One region of the Lysinibacillus sp. G4S2 genome, then DNA from elsewhere that is predicted to be linked to it. Evidence: a T-box and tRNA genes for the amino acid it is inferred to sense, from the RefSeq annotation. Region 1 holds a T-box; the other holds one or more tRNA genes.
What was found. The T-box of region 1 lies ahead of alaS (alanine--tRNA ligase). A T-box ahead of a tRNA ligase gene usually reads a tRNA of that ligase, here a tRNA-Ala.
Positions count from the first base shown of each region.

Region 2: it encodes a tRNA-Ala, which carries the amino acid that the T-box ahead of alaS (alanine--tRNA ligase) is inferred to sense. The anticodon was not compared.

Region 1 covers NZ_JAUCFJ010000002.1:3,761,690-3,770,165, reverse strand. The annotation lists gene QUF91_RS19255 (magnesium transporter CorA family protein) at 1-164, shown strand, start outside; gene QUF91_RS19250 (magnesium transporter CorA family protein) at 203-1,156, shown strand; T-box leader at 1,488-1,702, shown strand; gene alaS (alanine--tRNA ligase) at 1,782-4,442, shown strand; gene QUF91_RS19240 (IreB family regulatory phosphoprotein) at 4,875-5,141, shown strand; gene ruvX (Holliday junction resolvase RuvX) at 5,144-5,560, shown strand; gene QUF91_RS19230 (DUF1292 domain-containing protein) at 5,580-5,888, shown strand; gene QUF91_RS19225 (DUF1292 domain-containing protein) at 5,987-6,514, shown strand; gene mltG (endolytic transglycosylase MltG) at 6,740-7,867, shown strand; gene QUF91_RS19215 (O-methyltransferase) at 8,180-8,476, shown strand, end outside.
Region 2 covers NZ_JAUCFJ010000002.1:120,907-129,382, reverse strand. The annotation lists rRNA gene QUF91_RS01005 (23S ribosomal RNA) at 1-1,193, opposite strand, end outside; tRNA gene QUF91_RS01000 (tRNA-Ala) at 1,282-1,357, opposite strand; tRNA gene QUF91_RS00995 (tRNA-Ile) at 1,370-1,446, opposite strand; rRNA gene QUF91_RS00990 (16S ribosomal RNA) at 1,541-3,092, opposite strand; tRNA gene QUF91_RS00985 (tRNA-Ala) at 3,238-3,313, opposite strand; tRNA gene QUF91_RS00980 (tRNA-Pro) at 3,338-3,414, opposite strand; tRNA gene QUF91_RS00975 (tRNA-Arg) at 3,425-3,501, opposite strand; tRNA gene QUF91_RS00970 (tRNA-Leu) at 3,519-3,607, opposite strand; tRNA gene QUF91_RS00965 (tRNA-Gly) at 3,613-3,687, opposite strand; tRNA gene QUF91_RS00960 (tRNA-Leu) at 3,734-3,818, opposite strand; tRNA gene QUF91_RS00955 (tRNA-Lys) at 3,840-3,915, opposite strand; tRNA gene QUF91_RS00950 (tRNA-Thr) at 3,923-3,998, opposite strand; tRNA gene QUF91_RS00945 (tRNA-Val) at 4,002-4,077, opposite strand; rRNA gene rrf (5S ribosomal RNA) at 4,088-4,203, opposite strand; rRNA gene QUF91_RS00935 (23S ribosomal RNA) at 4,317-7,244, opposite strand; rRNA gene QUF91_RS00930 (16S ribosomal RNA) at 7,426-8,476, opposite strand, start outside.

The sequences.
Region 1 (8,476 bases):
TTGTACTAATGATTCCTACTATTATTGGAAGTGTTTTCGCCATGAACGTTCCATTGCCTTATGAAGAAGAACCATTCATGTTTGTAGGAATTATTGGGCTTATTGTAGGGCTCACTGCAGGGCTTATCTACGTATTTTACAAAACAAAATTTTTACGTTTTTAATCTTTTCGCACCGTATATAAGAAAGGATGTGTAGCAAATTGCTTTTAATATACAAAAGTAATGCTGAAGGTAAGTTTGAGCAAACATCAAGTATTGGTTATAACAGTTGGCTTCATCTCGAAGCACCGACATCCAGTGAAATTGAACATGTGGCGGCAGCTCTTGCTGTTCCAAGTGATTTTTTAACTGATTCACTTGATATAGAAGAACGCCCGCGAATTGAAGAACGTGACGGGGCTGTCTTGTTTGTTATTCATATCCCTTACGATCAAATAGATGTCGAGAGTTCCTCTCACGACGTAAAATATCGAACAATTCCTATGGGTATCATTCACACTAAAAATCATCTGATTACGATCTGTAGAGAAGAGCTACCTTTTATGAAAGACCTTTTTAATGGTGAGATGACTCTGTTTGAGACACACATGAAAACGCGCAACACCTTAAAAATATTAAGTATTACTGCTCGGGCATATATTGACTTTTTAGCTACTATTGAACGGGAAATCACCTTAGCGGAAAAGGAGCTTGCTAAGTCGTATCGAAATAGTGAGTTATACACACTACTCTACTTGAATGAAAGTCTTATATATATGGTAACATCACTTAAACAGATGAAATTTACTATGCAAAAAATCTTACATGGTAGCTCTATCGAATTAGACGAAGACGATGCAAATGTTTTAGAAGACGTGCTTATTGAGATAGATCAAGCATATGAAGTGACGGAAATAAATCAAACTAATTTAAATAATATTATGGATGCATATGGGAACGTCATTCAAAACAACGTAAGCCAAGTACTTAAATTACTCGCTTCATTTACAATCATATTATCGGTGCCGACGTTAATCGCTACGATTTATGGGATGAATGTGCCTTTACCATATCAAAATGAATCCAATGCATTTTGGGGAGTAATAGTCTTTATAATCTTGCTGACTGGGTTGTCTACTTTCATTTTTTACAAAAAAAATTATTTTACGCGGTAATATAGAATCAAACCATTTTAATAGAACAAATAATACTAAATTTTTTGACTCGGCATCAGAAGTTGTAAAAATGCCAGTTGATTGAAGTATAAGATGGGTGACTCTAAGCGTCACAGATGAGTCCTTGGAGCCCAAGCGACTCATCTGACGCCTACGAAAAAAGCGCCCAGTCGGAACGGACGTTATGGTGATGAGCCAATTTTTTCAGTAGTTGAAGTAGAAAATCTACTATTCTATAAACACTTTCGAATGGACGTTGTATTATGATTAGCCATTATAGTGCCAATTGACAGAAGAACATATTTTTTTTATAATTCTTGTTAGAAAATTGTAAAAAACGATGATGGAAAAAGTAAGTATTTGTGCGTGTAAAAGAAAGGGATTTCTTGGCTGAAAAAATCCTCACAATAGCAAATACCGAAAGCTACTCCGGAGTGCAGTTAATCTCTGCCGTTCACTTACGTTACAAGTGCTTAAGAGGTAAGTATACTTTTACTTACAACTAGGGTGGTACCGCGAGACAAATCACAAGTCCTCGTCCCTTTTTTGGGGATGGGGGCTTTTTTATGTTGATTTGTGGATTCATATCGTAATTTTACAAAACATATAGGGAGGAAATTTTCATATGAAAGCAGCAGAAATTCGCCGCATGTATTTAGAATTCTTTAAAGAAAAAGGTCATCATCATGAGCCATCAGCACCGCTTGTGCCAATCAATGACCCATCATTACTTTGGATTAACTCAGGTGTTGCAACACTTAAACCATATTTCGATGGTCGTATCATTCCTGAAAATCCACGTATTACAAATGCCCAAAAATCAATCCGTACAAATGATATTGAAAACGTAGGTAAAACAGCTCGTCACCATACGTTCTTTGAAATGTTAGGTAACTTCTCAATTGGGGATTACTTTAAAAAAGAAGCTATTCATTATGCTTGGGAGTTCTTAACGGATAAAAAATGGATGGGCTTTGATCCTGAGCTTTTATCGATTACGATCCATCCTGAAGATCAAGAAGCGTATGACGTTTGGCATAACGAAATTGGTATTCCTGAAGAGCGTTTAATCCGTCTAGAGGGGAACTTCTGGGATATCGGTGAAGGTCCATCGGGTCCTAACTCAGAAATTTTTTATGACCGTGGGGAAGAATACGGTTCAGATGAAAATGATCCAGAAATGTATCCAGGTGGAGAAAATGAACGCTATCTTGAAATTTGGAACTTAGTGTTCTCTCAATTCAACCATAATCCTGATGGCACATACACACCACTTCCAAAGCAAAATATTGATACTGGTATGGGTCTTGAGCGTATCGTATCAGTTGTTCAAAATGTTCCAACGAACTTTGATACAGATTTATTCATGCCTATAATTGAAAAAATCGAGCAGTTAGCAAATCGTAAATACAAACGTCCTGGTGAAGTAGCACTAAGTGAAATCTTCGGTTCAGAAGAAGATATTAATACACCATTTAAAGTGATCGCTGACCACATTCGTACAGTGGCGTTTGCTATTGGTGATGGTGCTCTTCCTTCAAATGAAGGTCGAGGTTATGTATTACGTCGTTTACTACGTCGTGCTGTGCGCTATGCAAAACAAATCGGCATTGAAAAGCCATTTATGTTTGAATTAGTACCAACTGTTGGTGAAATTATGAATGATTTCTACCCAGAGGTAACGGAAAAATGCGAGTTTATCCAACGTGTTATTAAAAATGAGGAACTTCGCTTCCATGAAACATTAGACGGTGGTCTTACTATCTTTAACGATGTAGTAGAAGCTCAAAAAGCAGCAGGCCATGACTATATTCCAGGTGCAGATGCATTCCGTTTATATGATACTTACGGTTTCCCAATCGAATTAACAGAAGAGTATGCGGAAGAAGTAGGCATGAAGGTAGATCATGAAGGCTTTGAAGCGGCAATGGAAGAACAACGTGAACGCGCACGTGCAGCTCGTCAAGATGTAGATTCTATGCAAGTACAAAACGAAGTGCTAGCAAACTTGACGGTTGCAAGTGAATTTGTAGGCTATGATACATTAACGACAGACACAGAAGTGGCAGCGATCATTGTCAATGGTCAAGTATCGAAGGTAGCATCTGAAGGGCAAGAAGCACTAGTTATTTTAGCTAAAACACCATTCTATGCTGAAATGGGTGGTCAAATAGCGGATAGCGGTGTTATTGCTAATGATAGCTTTACGGCCATTGTAAAAGATGTACAAAAAGCTCCAAATGGTCAGCCGCTTCATACTGTACTTGTAGAATCTGGCGAAATGCATGTTGAAGATGCTGTGAAGGCAGTAGTTAACCGTGATGAACGTAATTTAATTATTAAAAACCATACAGCAACACATATTATGCAACGCGCGCTAAAAGATGTACTGGGCGACCATGTTAGCCAAGCTGGATCTTATGTAGGGCCTGATCGTTTACGCTTTGACTTCTCTCACTTCGGACAAGTGACAAAAGAGGAATTACAACAAATTGAACGTATTGTAAATGAAAAAGTGTGGGATGATATAGAGGTCGTTATTGAAGAAAAAGGCATCGATGAAGCAAAAGCTATGGGAGCAATGGCTTTATTCGGTGAGAAATACGGTGATATCGTTCGCGTTGTGTCAATTGGTAACTACTCTATTGAACTTTGCGGTGGTTTACACGTAAAACGTTCTTCTGAAATTGGCTTCTTCAAAATTGTTTCAGAAGGTGGTATCGGTGCAGGTACTCGTCGTATCGAGGCTGTGACAGGTAAAGTTGCTTATGAAGCAGTGAAAGAGGAAGAAGCTTTATTAAACGAAGCGGCGGCAATATTAAAAGCTAATCCAAAAGATATTGTGACAAAAGTAAATGCGTTACAAGCTGACTACAAAGATTTACAACGTGAAAATGAGGCATTATCACAAAAAATCGCGAATGCACAAGCAGGCGCTATTGTGGACGCTGCGCAAACTTTTGGGGATGTAACTGTTCTATCTACTAAAGTTGAGGCGAAGGACAATAATCAACTGCGTCAAATGATGGATGACTTGAAAGTGAAAATGCCTAAAGCTGTTATCGTTCTTGGTGCTGTCGATGGCGAAAAGGTTATGCTATGTGCTGGTGTAACAAAAGATTTAGTTGGTGGTAATTACCATGCAGGAAATATCGTAAAAATGGTAGCAGAAGCATGTGGTGGTAAAGGTGGCGGTCGTCCAGATATGGCGATGGCAGGTGCAAAAGATGCATCAAAACTTGATGAAGCACTACTTTCTGTGTATGATTATGTTAAATCCATTTAACTTCTTTTTGCGATTGCAATAGAGGAACTCAGGCTAAGAACTTCACATCCTGTGAAAACGCCTGAGTGACCAGCGTCGTGTTGCTGCCGCTGCGTTAGCACTACGCTTTCGCACAAAAAACATCTGCTGGCCTAAAGCCTCCGGCGGATGTCACGGAATCGGAAAGGAGTTCTTAGGGGATGTTAGCCTAAGATCATCGCATCCATGCGATAACGGCTGACTGACCTGCGTCGGTAAAAACGCCACGTCCTGTGGCATTACCGAAATGACCGACATCGTGTCGGCCCTCGTGCAGGCCTAAACACAAAGCCGATTCCAGACGCAATTATGCCGAGGTATAATTGATAATACGCCAAAACATGTTATAATAAAGAGAAATTGGAGATGAGCTTTTTTGCACATCTCCTTATTTCTGAAAGCGAGGTGCTGGTCATGAGTTCATTTGATCAAACGATGAAATTTAATTTTCCAGAAGAATCAATGGAACAGGAAGTCAAGCAGGTAATGTTGAAAGTACATTCTTCATTAGAGGAAAAGGGATATAACCCTATCAATCAGATTGTCGGTTATTTACTTTCTGGTGATCCGGCGTATATTCCTCGCCATCAGGATGCTCGTAATTTAATTCGCAAGCTTGAGCGTGACGAAATTCTAGAAGAGCTTGTTAAGTTTTATATTAAAAAGAATAACGAGGATTAGAAATGAGAATTATGGGATTAGACGTTGGGTCAAAAACCGTAGGCGTTGCTGTTAGTGATGCTCTAGGGTGGACGGCCCAAGGTATTGAAACCGTAAAAATTGATGAAGCTAACGGCGAGTTCGGCATTGAGCGTATAGCCGAGCTAGTGAAGGAGTATGCTATAACAGAATTTGTTGTAGGATACCCGAAAAACATGAATAATACGGTTGGACCGCGTGGGGAGGCTTCTGAAAACTATAAAAAGCTTTTAGAAGAAACATTTTCACTACCGGTCAAGCTTTGGGATGAACGTCTAACAACGATGGCTGCTGAGCGTATGCTAATCGAAGCGGACGTAAGTCGCAAAAAACGCAAGCAAGTCATAGATAAAATGGCTGCTGTGATGATTTTACAAGGCTACTTAGATAGCAAAAATTAATTTATGAGGTGACAAGCGCATGGCACAAGAGCATAACCACGAAGAAGAATTACATGTACAACACATTACAGTGATTGACGAGAACGGAAATGAACAACTTTGTGAAGTGATTCACGTACATGAATCAGCTGAATTCGGTAAATCATATGTATTTTACTCTATGGTAGGTGCAGAAGAAGATGAGGATGGCTCTGTAGAAATCTTCGTATCTTCATTTGTACCATCTGAAAATGGTGAAGATGGTGAGTTAACACCAATCGAAACTGAAGCAGAGTGGGATATGGTAGAAGACGTATTAAACGCTTTAGAGGATGAAAACGAAGAATAATCATCGTAATCTTTAAAAGTGTGGAACAAGGATGGCAATAAGCACTCCTTGTTCCTTTTTTACTTTTGAAAGAATAAAGCTAGCTTGGAGGAGATTAAATGAACGAAGAAACGCAAGAATTTCTTATAATTGGAGAGGATGGCAAGGAGCAAAAATGCCGTGTTGTCTTCACCTTTGATGCAGAAGAAAAATCATATGTATTATTTTCGTTAATTGACGAAAATGGTAATGAAATTCCTGGGGACATTTCTGCTATGACATTCGATTATGATGATAATAATGGGGAAATGACCAATTTACAGCCTGTTGAAACAGAGGCGGAGTGGGAGATGATTAATGAGGTAGTCCTAACACTTCTGAATGAATTTGAAGAGGGGCCGCAGCTAATTACTGTAACAGATGAGGATGGAACAGATCAGGTTTGTGAGGTCATTCATACATTTTCATCCGAACAGTTTGGTAAATCCTATGTACTTTATGTTCTAGCATCGGACGAGCCAATCGAGGAAAAAGATATTTTTGCTGCCCAATATATAGCTGGAAATGACGGGACGATAGAAGAATTATTACCAATTGAAACAGATGCCGAATGGGAATTTGTTGAAGATATATTAAATGATTTATAATAAAAACTCTGAGTGGTGTAAAGTGCTACTCAGAGTTTTTTTATTTTCATTCAGCCAAATGTTTGCTGTAGCGAAATCGCAACGGCAGTTTGTGGGCACAATTTAAAATCCGAACGAATTACGTCGAGGCGAAGTTGATATGTGCTATTTTTACTGAATTATCTATTTCTGTTTGTCGTGAAAGTTGATTTCTAGTATGATAATGAAGTGATAGGGGGGAAACCCGTGGATAACGGTTCAAAAAAACAAGAAATGTTTTCAAAAATGGAAAAAAGAAAATCCGAGGTAAAAGTTGTGAGAAAAATAGTGGCTATTGTTGCAATTTCTATTGTTCTACTATTAGGGATTGTCGGTTTATTTGGTTATACGTATGTGAAGAGTGCTTTAAAACCGGTGGATCCGGATGCAACTAAAACTATAGTAGTTGAAGTACCAATTGGCTCAACCTTAAGCTCTATTTCGACTTTACTAGAGGAAAAAGGAATTATTAAAGATGCGCGTGTTTTTAAATACTATGCTAAGTTTAAAAATGAATCCCAGTTCCAAGCCGGGAAATATGATTTAACGCAGGCCATGACATTAGATGAGCTAATAGAAAGTTTAAAATCCGGAAAGGTCTACCGTAAACCAGTCTTTACAATGACAATTCCAGAGGGTTTAACACTCGAACAAATTGGTAACATTGTAGAAAAGAAAACGCCGTACACTCAAAAGGAATTTATGGACTTAGTAACAAGCGATGCATTTGTTCAACAAATGAAGGCTAAATACCCTGATCTTGTGACAGATGCGGTTTTAGCTGATAATATTCGCTATGATTTAGAAGGCTATTTATTCCCTGCAACTTATTCTTACTTTGAAGAAAAACCTTCATTAGAATCAATTGTAGATGAAATGGTAGGGGCAATGGACAAAGTTGTGAAGACTTACAGCGATGTTTTAACTGAAAAGAAAATGTCAGTACATCAATTACTAACATTTGCTTCATTACTGGAAGAAGAAGCTACCGCCCAAACAGATCGAGAAACGATTGCGAGCGTATTCTATAACCGTATCGATCAGGGGATGCCACTACAAACAGATCCAACTGTTTTATATGCACTTGGTTCCCATAAAGATCGTGTACTATATGAAGATTTAGAGGTAAATAATGTCTATAATACTTATAAAAATAAAGGCTTACCACCAGGTCCTATTGCGGGCGCTGGGAAATCTTCAATTGAAGCAACGCTAAATCCAAGTAAAACAGATTACCTTTACTTCTTAGCGGATAAAGATGGTGTCAACCACTTCTCGAAAACATACGATGAACATTTACAAAAAGTAGAAAAATACTTGCGTAAGGCAGAGTAATTACCTTTAAATAGAAAACATAAATAGCAACAATGTGGATAGAAGGAAAGAAAAATAGCTTTCCTTCTATTTTCGTGCTATTATAAAATGTGATTTTTAATCAATCCGCATGGAATAAATTCAATCAGTTTGTTAATGTGGGATAATATACGTGGTAGCAATTGTTTTGAGCTGAAAAAAACAATTGCTCATTTTTGTATGACGAAGTACCAAGACATCGCGTTTGGTCTTTTTCTTTTTGTTGCTAAATGATGAAGCCTCCGGCGGACGCAATTATGCCGAGGCATAATTGATATGAGGGTGGACTTAAAAATGGAATTATCAGATGCATATATACAATCATTTATTCAACCACGTAATGATTTGCTTTTAGAAATGGAAGCATTTGCGGAGGAGAATCATGTACCAATTATGCAACTTGCTGGTATTGATGCATTAAATCAACTGCTACGTATTCAAAATCCGTCGAAAATTTTAGAGATTGGTACAGCAATTGGTTATTCTGCAATAAGAATGGCAGAGGCTTTACCGAATGTGCATATCGTTACAATCGAGCGAGATCTAGAGCGTGTTACGAGAGCGAAGGCCTATATTGAACGTTCTGCAGTA
Region 2 (8,476 bases), 3.6 Mb from region 1:
TCGTTTAGCCCCGATACATTTTCGGCGCAGCGTCACTCGACCAGTGAGCTATTACGCACTCTTTAAATGATGGCTGCTTCTAAGCCAACATCCTGGTTGTCTGTGCAACGCCACATCCTTTTCCACTTAACGATTACTTTGGGACCTTAGCTGGTGGTCTGGGCTGTTTCCCTTTTGACTACGGATCTTATCACTCGCAGTCTGACTCCCGTGTATAAATATCTGGCATTCGGAGTTTGTCTGAATTCGGTAAACCGGGATGGCCCCCTAGTCCAAACAGTGCTCTACCTCCAGTATTCTCATCACGAGGCTAGCCCTAAAGCTATTTCGGAGAGAACCAGCTATCTCCAAGTTCGATTGGAATTTCTCCGCTACCCACACCTCATCCCCGCACTTTTCAACGTGCGTGGGTTCGGGCCTCCAGTAAGTGTTACCTCACCTTCACCCTGGACATGGGTAGATCACCTGGTTTCGGGTCTACGACCACGTACTAATTCGCCCTATTCAGACTCGCTTTCGCTGCGGCTCCGCCTTCTAAAGCTTAACCTCGCACGTAATCGTAACTCGCCGGTTCATTCTACAAAAGGCACGCTATCACCCATTAACGGGCTCTAACTACTTGTAGGCACACGGTTTCAGGATCTCTTTCACTCCCCTTCCGGGGTGCTTTTCACCTTTCCCTCACGGTACTGGTTCACTATCGGTCACTAGGTAGTATTTAGCCTTGGGAGATGGTCCTCCCGGATTCCGACGGAATTTCACGTGTTCCGCCGTACTCAGGATCCACTCAGGAGAGAACGAACTTTCGACTACAGGGCTTTTACCTGCTCTGGCGGACCTTTCCAAGTCGCTTCATCTAACTCGCTCTTTTGTAACTCCGTATAGAGTGTCCTACAACCCCAAGAGGCAAGCCTCTTGGTTTGGGCTCTTCCCGTTTCGCTCGCCGCTACTCAGGGAATCGATTTTTCTTTCTCTTCCTCCAGGTACTTAGATGTTTCAGTTCCCTGGGTCTGCCTTCAAGACGCTATGAATTCACGTCAAGATACTACGCGATTAAACGTAGTGGGTTCCCCCATTCGGAAATCTCCGGATCAAAGCTCACTTACAGCTCCCCGAAGCATATCGGTGTTAGTGCCGTCCTTCTTCGGCTCCTAGTGCCAAGGCATTCGCCGTGCGCCCTTAATAACTTAACCAAGTTATTAAGCCTATAAAAAACTTAAAAATAAATGTGTTTGTTACAATTTCAATGTCGTTTTATCCAGTTTTCAAAGAACAAAAAAATGGTGGAGCCTAGCGGGATCGAACCGCTGACCTCCTGCGTGCAAGGCAGGCGCTCTCCCAGCTGAGCTAAGGCCCCAAGAGGTATATATGGTGGGCCTAAATGGACTCGAACCATCGACCTCACGCTTATCAGGCGTGCGCTCTAACCAGCTGAGCTATAGGCCCTCTTAGAAGTTTTATATTTAGTCATAAACCTTCAAAACTGAACGCAAAACGTAATCTTACAAACCCTAGGTTTGTATTCCGAAAATATCCTTAGAAAGGAGGTGATCCAGCCGCACCTTCCGATACGGCTACCTTGTTACGACTTCACCCCAATCATCTATCCCACCTTCGGCGGCTGGCTCCAAAAGGTTACCCCACCGACTTCGGGTGTTACAAACTCTCGTGGTGTGACGGGCGGTGTGTACAAGGCCCGGGAACGTATTCACCGCGGCATGCTGATCCGCGATTACTAGCGATTCCGGCTTCATGTAGGCGAGTTGCAGCCTACAATCCGAACTGAGAACGACTTTATCGGATTAGCTCCCTCTCGCGAGTTGGCAACCGTTTGTATCGTCCATTGTAGCACGTGTGTAGCCCAGGTCATAAGGGGCATGATGATTTGACGTCATCCCCACCTTCCTCCGGTTTGTCACCGGCAGTCACCTTAGAGTGCCCAACTAAATGATGGCAACTAAGATCAAGGGTTGCGCTCGTTGCGGGACTTAACCCAACATCTCACGACACGAGCTGACGACAACCATGCACCACCTGTCACCGTTGTCCCCGAAGGGAAAACCATATCTCTACAGTGGTCAACGGGATGTCAAGACCTGGTAAGGTTCTTCGCGTTGCTTCGAATTAAACCACATGCTCCACCGCTTGTGCGGGCCCCCGTCAATTCCTTTGAGTTTCAGTCTTGCGACCGTACTCCCCAGGCGGAGTGCTTAATGCGTTAGCTGCAGCACTAAGGGGCGGAAACCCCCTAACACTTAGCACTCATCGTTTACGGCGTGGACTACCAGGGTATCTAATCCTGTTTGCTCCCCACGCTTTCGCGCCTCAGCGTCAGTTACAGACCAGAAAGTCGCCTTCGCCACTGGTGTTCCTCCAAATCTCTACGCATTTCACCGCTACACTTGGAATTCCACTTTCCTCTTCTGCACTCAAGTCCCCCAGTTTCCAATGACCCTCCACGGTTGAGCCGTGGGCTTTCACATCAGACTTAAAGGACCGCCTGCGCGCGCTTTACGCCCAATAATTCCGGACAACGCTTGCCACCTACGTATTACCGCGGCTGCTGGCACGTAGTTAGCCGTGGCTTTCTAATAAGGTACCGTCAAGGTACAGCCAGTTACTACTGTACTTGTTCTTCCCTTACAACAGAGTTTTACGATCCGAAAACCTTCTTCACTCACGCGGCGTTGCTCCATCAGGCTTTCGCCCATTGTGGAAGATTCCCTACTGCTGCCTCCCGTAGGAGTCTGGGCCGTGTCTCAGTCCCAGTGTGGCCGATCACCCTCTCAGGTCGGCTACGCATCGTCGCCTTGGTGAGCCGTTACCTCACCAACTAGCTAATGCGCCGCGGGCCCATCTTATAGCGACAGCCGAAACCGTCTTTCAGTGTTTCACCATGAGGTAAAACAGATTATTCGGTATTAGCCCCGGTTTCCCGGAGTTATCCCAAACTATAAGGTAGGTTGCCCACGTGTTACTCACCCGTCCGCCGCTAACGTCAAAGGAGCAAGCTCCTTCTCTGTTCGCTCGACTTGCATGTATTAGGCACGCCGCCAGCGTTCGTCCTGAGCCAGGATCAAACTCTCCATAAAAAGAAATTTGATTAGCTCAAATTGTTTTGCTGGCATCATGTTTGATGTCCAAAATTTTGTTTTGTTCACTAACTCAAGGTTAGCTACTAAAAACTTTATTGATTACGTTTTGCTTGTTCAGTTTTCAAGGTTCATTAAAGTTAAATGGTGGAGCCTAGCGGGATCGAACCGCTGACCTCCTGCGTGCAAGGCAGGCGCTCTCCCAGCTGAGCTAAGGCCCCATAGTTAATATTATTTTTAGGAAATGGTCGGGAAGACAGGATTCGAACCTGCGACCCCTTGGTCCCAAACCAAGTGCTCTACCAAGCTGAGCTACTTCCCGTTTGTTATATTGGCGCGCCCGACAGGAGTCGAACCCATAACCTTCTGATCCGTAGTCAGACGCTCTATCCAATTGAGCTACGGGCGCTAATTATTAAAATAAAATGGTGCCGAGGGCCGGAATCGAACCGGCACGGTAGTCACCTACCGCAGGATTTTAAGTCCTGTGCGTCTGCCAGTTCCGCCACCCCGGCACATTTGGAGCGGAAGACGAGGTTCGAACTCGCGACCCCCACCTTGGCAAGGTGGTGTTCTACCACTGAACTACTTCCGCATGTGCATAAGATTTATTTATCCTGGCAATTATTAAATTTAAAATATGGTGCGGGTGAAGGGAGTCGAACCCCCACGCCTTGCGGCGCTAGATCCTAAGTCTAGTGCGTCTGCCAATTCCGCCACACCCGCATATTTTGTTGGCAATTTAAATGGTGAGCCATGAAGGACTCGAACCTTCGACCCTCTGATTAAAAGTCAGATGCTCTACCAACTGAGCTAATGGCTCAAAACTATGGTGCCGGCGATAGGAGTCGAACCCACGACCTACTGATTACAAGTCAGTTGCTCTACCAACTGAGCTACACCGGCAAATGGTGGAGGATGACGGGCTCGAACCGCCGACCCCCTGCTTGTAAGGCAGGTGCTCTCCCAGCTGAGCTAATCCTCCTGGGTATTATGCCTAGCGATGTCCTACTCTCACAGGGGGAAGCCCCCAACTACCATCGGCGCTAAAGAGCTTAACTTCCGTGTTCGGTATGGGAACGGGTGTGACCTCTTTGCCATCATCACTAGACTATTTTAAAGACAAGATTTATTATAACATATTTCGTTATAATTGCAAGCTTTTTTTAAAACTTTCTTGTTCTTTCAAAACTGGATAAACGTGCATTGAATGTTTCAAACATTGTGGTTAAGTCCTCGATCGATTAGTATTCGTCAGCTCCATGTGTCACCACACTTCCACCTCGAACCTATCTACCTCATCGTCTTTGAGGGATCTTACTTACTTGCGTAATGGGAAATCTCATCTTGAGGGGGGCTTCATGCTTAGATGCTTTCAGCACTTATCCCGTCCACACATAGCTACCCAGCGATGCCTTTGGCAAGACAACTGGTACACCAGCGGTGTGTCCATCCCGGTCCTCTCGTACTAAGGACAGCTCCTCTCAAATTTCCTACGCCCACGACGGATAGGGACCGAACTGTCTCACGACGTTCTGAACCCAGCTCGCGTACCGCTTTAATGGGCGAACAGCCCAACCCTTGGGACCGACTACAGCCCCAGGATGCGATGAGCCGACATCGAGGTGCCAAACCTCCCCGTCGATGTGGACTCTTGGGGGAGATAAGCCTGTTATCCCCGGGGTAGCTTTTATCCGTTGAGCGATGGCCCTTCCATGCGGAACCACCGGATCACTAAGCCCGTCTTTCGACCCTGCTCGACTTGTAGGTCTCGCAGTCAAGCTCCCTTGTGCCTTTACACTCTACGAATGATTTCCAACCATTCTGAGGGAACCTTTGGGCGCCTCCGTTACCTTTTAGGAGGCGACCGCCCCAGTCAAACTGTCCGCCTGACACTGTCTCCTACCCCGCTAAGGGGCATGGGTTAGAATTTCAATACAACCAGGGTAGTATCCCACCGACGCCTCCTTCGAAGCTGGCGCTCCGAGATCTCTGGCTCCTACCTATCCTGTACAAGTTGTACCAAAATTCAATATCAGGCTACAGTAAAGCTCCACGGGGTCTTTCCGTCCTGTCGCGGGTAACCTGCATCTTCACAGGTACTATAATTTCACCGAGTCTCTCGTTGAGACAGTGCCCAGATCGTTACGCCTTTCGTGCGGGTCGGAACTTACCCGACAAGGAATTTCGCTACCTTAGGACCGTTATAGTTACGGCCGCCGTTTACTGGGGCTTCAATTCGCAGCTTCGCTTGCGCTAACCACTCCTCTTAACCTTCCAGCACCGGGCAGGCGTCAGCCCCTATACGTCACCTTACGGTTTTGCAGAGACCTGTGTTTTTGCTAAACAGTCGCCTGGGCCTATTCACTGCGGCTCTCATGCGCTTGCACGCTCAAGAGCACCCCTTCTCCCGAAGTTACGGGGTCATTTTGCCGAGTTCCTTAACGAGAGTTCTCTCGCACACCTTAGGATTCTCTCCTCGACTACCTGTGTCGGTTTGCGGTACGGGCACCTCTCACCTCGATAGAGGCTTTTCTTGGCAGTGTGAAATCAGGAACTTCGTCCATACGGACTCGCCATCACAGCTCAACGTTACAGTGTGCGGATTTGCCTACACACACGCCTTACTGCTTGGACGCGCACAACCAACGGCGCGCTTACCCTATCCTACTGCGTCCCCCCATTTCTCAAACGGTGAGGAGGTGGTACAGGAATATCAACCTGTTGTCCATCGCCTACGCCTATCGGCCTCGGCTTAGGTCCCGACTAACCCTGAGCGGACGAGCCTTCCTCAGGAAACCTTAGTCATACGGTGGACGGGATTCTCACCCGTCTTTCGCTACTCATACCGGCATTCTCACTTCTAAGCGCTCCACCAGTCCTTCCGATCTGACTTCAACGCACTTAGAACGCTCTCCTACCACTGACATCATAGATGTCAATCCACAGCTTCGGTGAATCGTTTAGCCCCGATACATTTTCGGCGCAGCGTCACTCGACCAGTGAGCTATTACGCACTCTTTAAATGATGGCTGCTTCTAAGCCAACATCCTGGTTGTCTGTGCAACGCCACATCCTTTTCCACTTAACGATTACTTTGGGACCTTAGCTGGTGGTCTGGGCTGTTTCCCTTTTGACTACGGATCTTATCACTCGCAGTCTGACTCCCGTGTATAAATATCTGGCATTCGGAGTTTGTCTGAATTCGGTAAACCGGGATGGCCCCCTAGTCCAAACAGTGCTCTACCTCCAGTATTCTCATCACGAGGCTAGCCCTAAAGCTATTTCGGAGAGAACCAGCTATCTCCAAGTTCGATTGGAATTTCTCCGCTACCCACACCTCATCCCCGCACTTTTCAACGTGCGTGGGTTCGGGCCTCCAGTAAGTGTTACCTCACCTTCACCCTGGACATGGGTAGATCACCTGGTTTCGGGTCTACGACCACGTACTAATTCGCCCTATTCAGACTCGCTTTCGCTGCGGCTCCGCCTTCTAAAGCTTAACCTCGCACGTAATCGTAACTCGCCGGTTCATTCTACAAAAGGCACGCTATCACCCATTAACGGGCTCTAACTACTTGTAGGCACACGGTTTCAGGATCTCTTTCACTCCCCTTCCGGGGTGCTTTTCACCTTTCCCTCACGGTACTGGTTCACTATCGGTCACTAGGTAGTATTTAGCCTTGGGAGATGGTCCTCCCGGATTCCGACGGAATTTCACGTGTTCCGCCGTACTCAGGATCCACTCAGGAGAGAACGAACTTTCGACTACAGGGCTTTTACCTGCTCTGGCGGACCTTTCCAAGTCGCTTCATCTAACTCGCTCTTTTGTAACTCCGTATAGAGTGTCCTACAACCCCAAGAGGCAAGCCTCTTGGTTTGGGCTCTTCCCGTTTCGCTCGCCGCTACTCAGGGAATCGATTTTTCTTTCTCTTCCTCCAGGTACTTAGATGTTTCAGTTCCCTGGGTCTGCCTTCAAGACGCTATGAATTCACGTCAAGATACTACGCGATTAAACGTAGTGGGTTCCCCCATTCGGAAATCTCCGGATCAAAGCTCACTTACAGCTCCCCGAAGCATATCGGTGTTAGTGCCGTCCTTCTTCGGCTCCTAGTGCCAAGGCATTCGCCGTGCGCCCTTAATAACTTAACCAAGTTATTAAGCCTATAAAAAAACTTAAAAAATTAATGTGTTTGTTACAATTTCAATGTCGTTTTATCCAGTTTTCAAAGAACAAGTTTTGAAGTGTTTCATTCGTAAGAATGAACCTTCAAAACTGAACGCAAAACGTAATCTTACAAACCCTAGGTTTGTATTCCGAAAATATCCTTAGAAAGGAGGTGATCCAGCCGCACCTTCCGATACGGCTACCTTGTTACGACTTCACCCCAATCATCTATCCCACCTTCGGCGGCTGGCTCCAAAAGGTTACCCCACCGACTTCGGGTGTTACAAACTCTCGTGGTGTGACGGGCGGTGTGTACAAGGCCCGGGAACGTATTCACCGCGGCATGCTGATCCGCGATTACTAGCGATTCCGGCTTCATGTAGGCGAGTTGCAGCCTACAATCCGAACTGAGAACGACTTTATCGGATTAGCTCCCTCTCGCGAGTTGGCAACCGTTTGTATCGTCCATTGTAGCACGTGTGTAGCCCAGGTCATAAGGGGCATGATGATTTGACGTCATCCCCACCTTCCTCCGGTTTGTCACCGGCAGTCACCTTAGAGTGCCCAACTAAATGATGGCAACTAAGATCAAGGGTTGCGCTCGTTGCGGGACTTAACCCAACATCTCACGACACGAGCTGACGACAACCATGCACCACCTGTCACCGTTGTCCCCGAAGGGAAAACCATATCTCTACAGTGGTCAACGGGATGTCAAGACCTGGTAAGGTTCTTCGCGTTGCTTCGAATTAAACCACATGCTCCACCGCTTGTGCGGGCCCCCGTCAATTCCTTTGAGTTTCAGTCTTGCGACCGTACTCCCCAGGCGGAGTGCTTAATGCGTTAGCTGCAGCACTAAGGGGCGGAAACCCCCTAACACTTAGCACTCATCGTTTACGGCGTGGACTACCAGGGTATCTAATCCTGTTTGCTCCCCACGCTTTCGCGCCTCAGCGTCAGTTACAGACCAGAAAGTCGCCTTCGCCACTGGTGTTCCTCCAAATCTCTACGCATTTCACCGCTACACTTGGAATTCCACTTTCCTCTTCTGCACTCAAGTCCCCCAGTTTCCAATGACCCTCCACGGTTGAGCCGTGGGCTTTCACATCAGACTTAAAGGACCGCCTGCGCGCGCTTTACGCCCAATAATTCCGGACAACGCTTGCCACCTACGTATTACCGCGGCTGCTGGCACGTAGTTAGCCGTGGCTTTCTA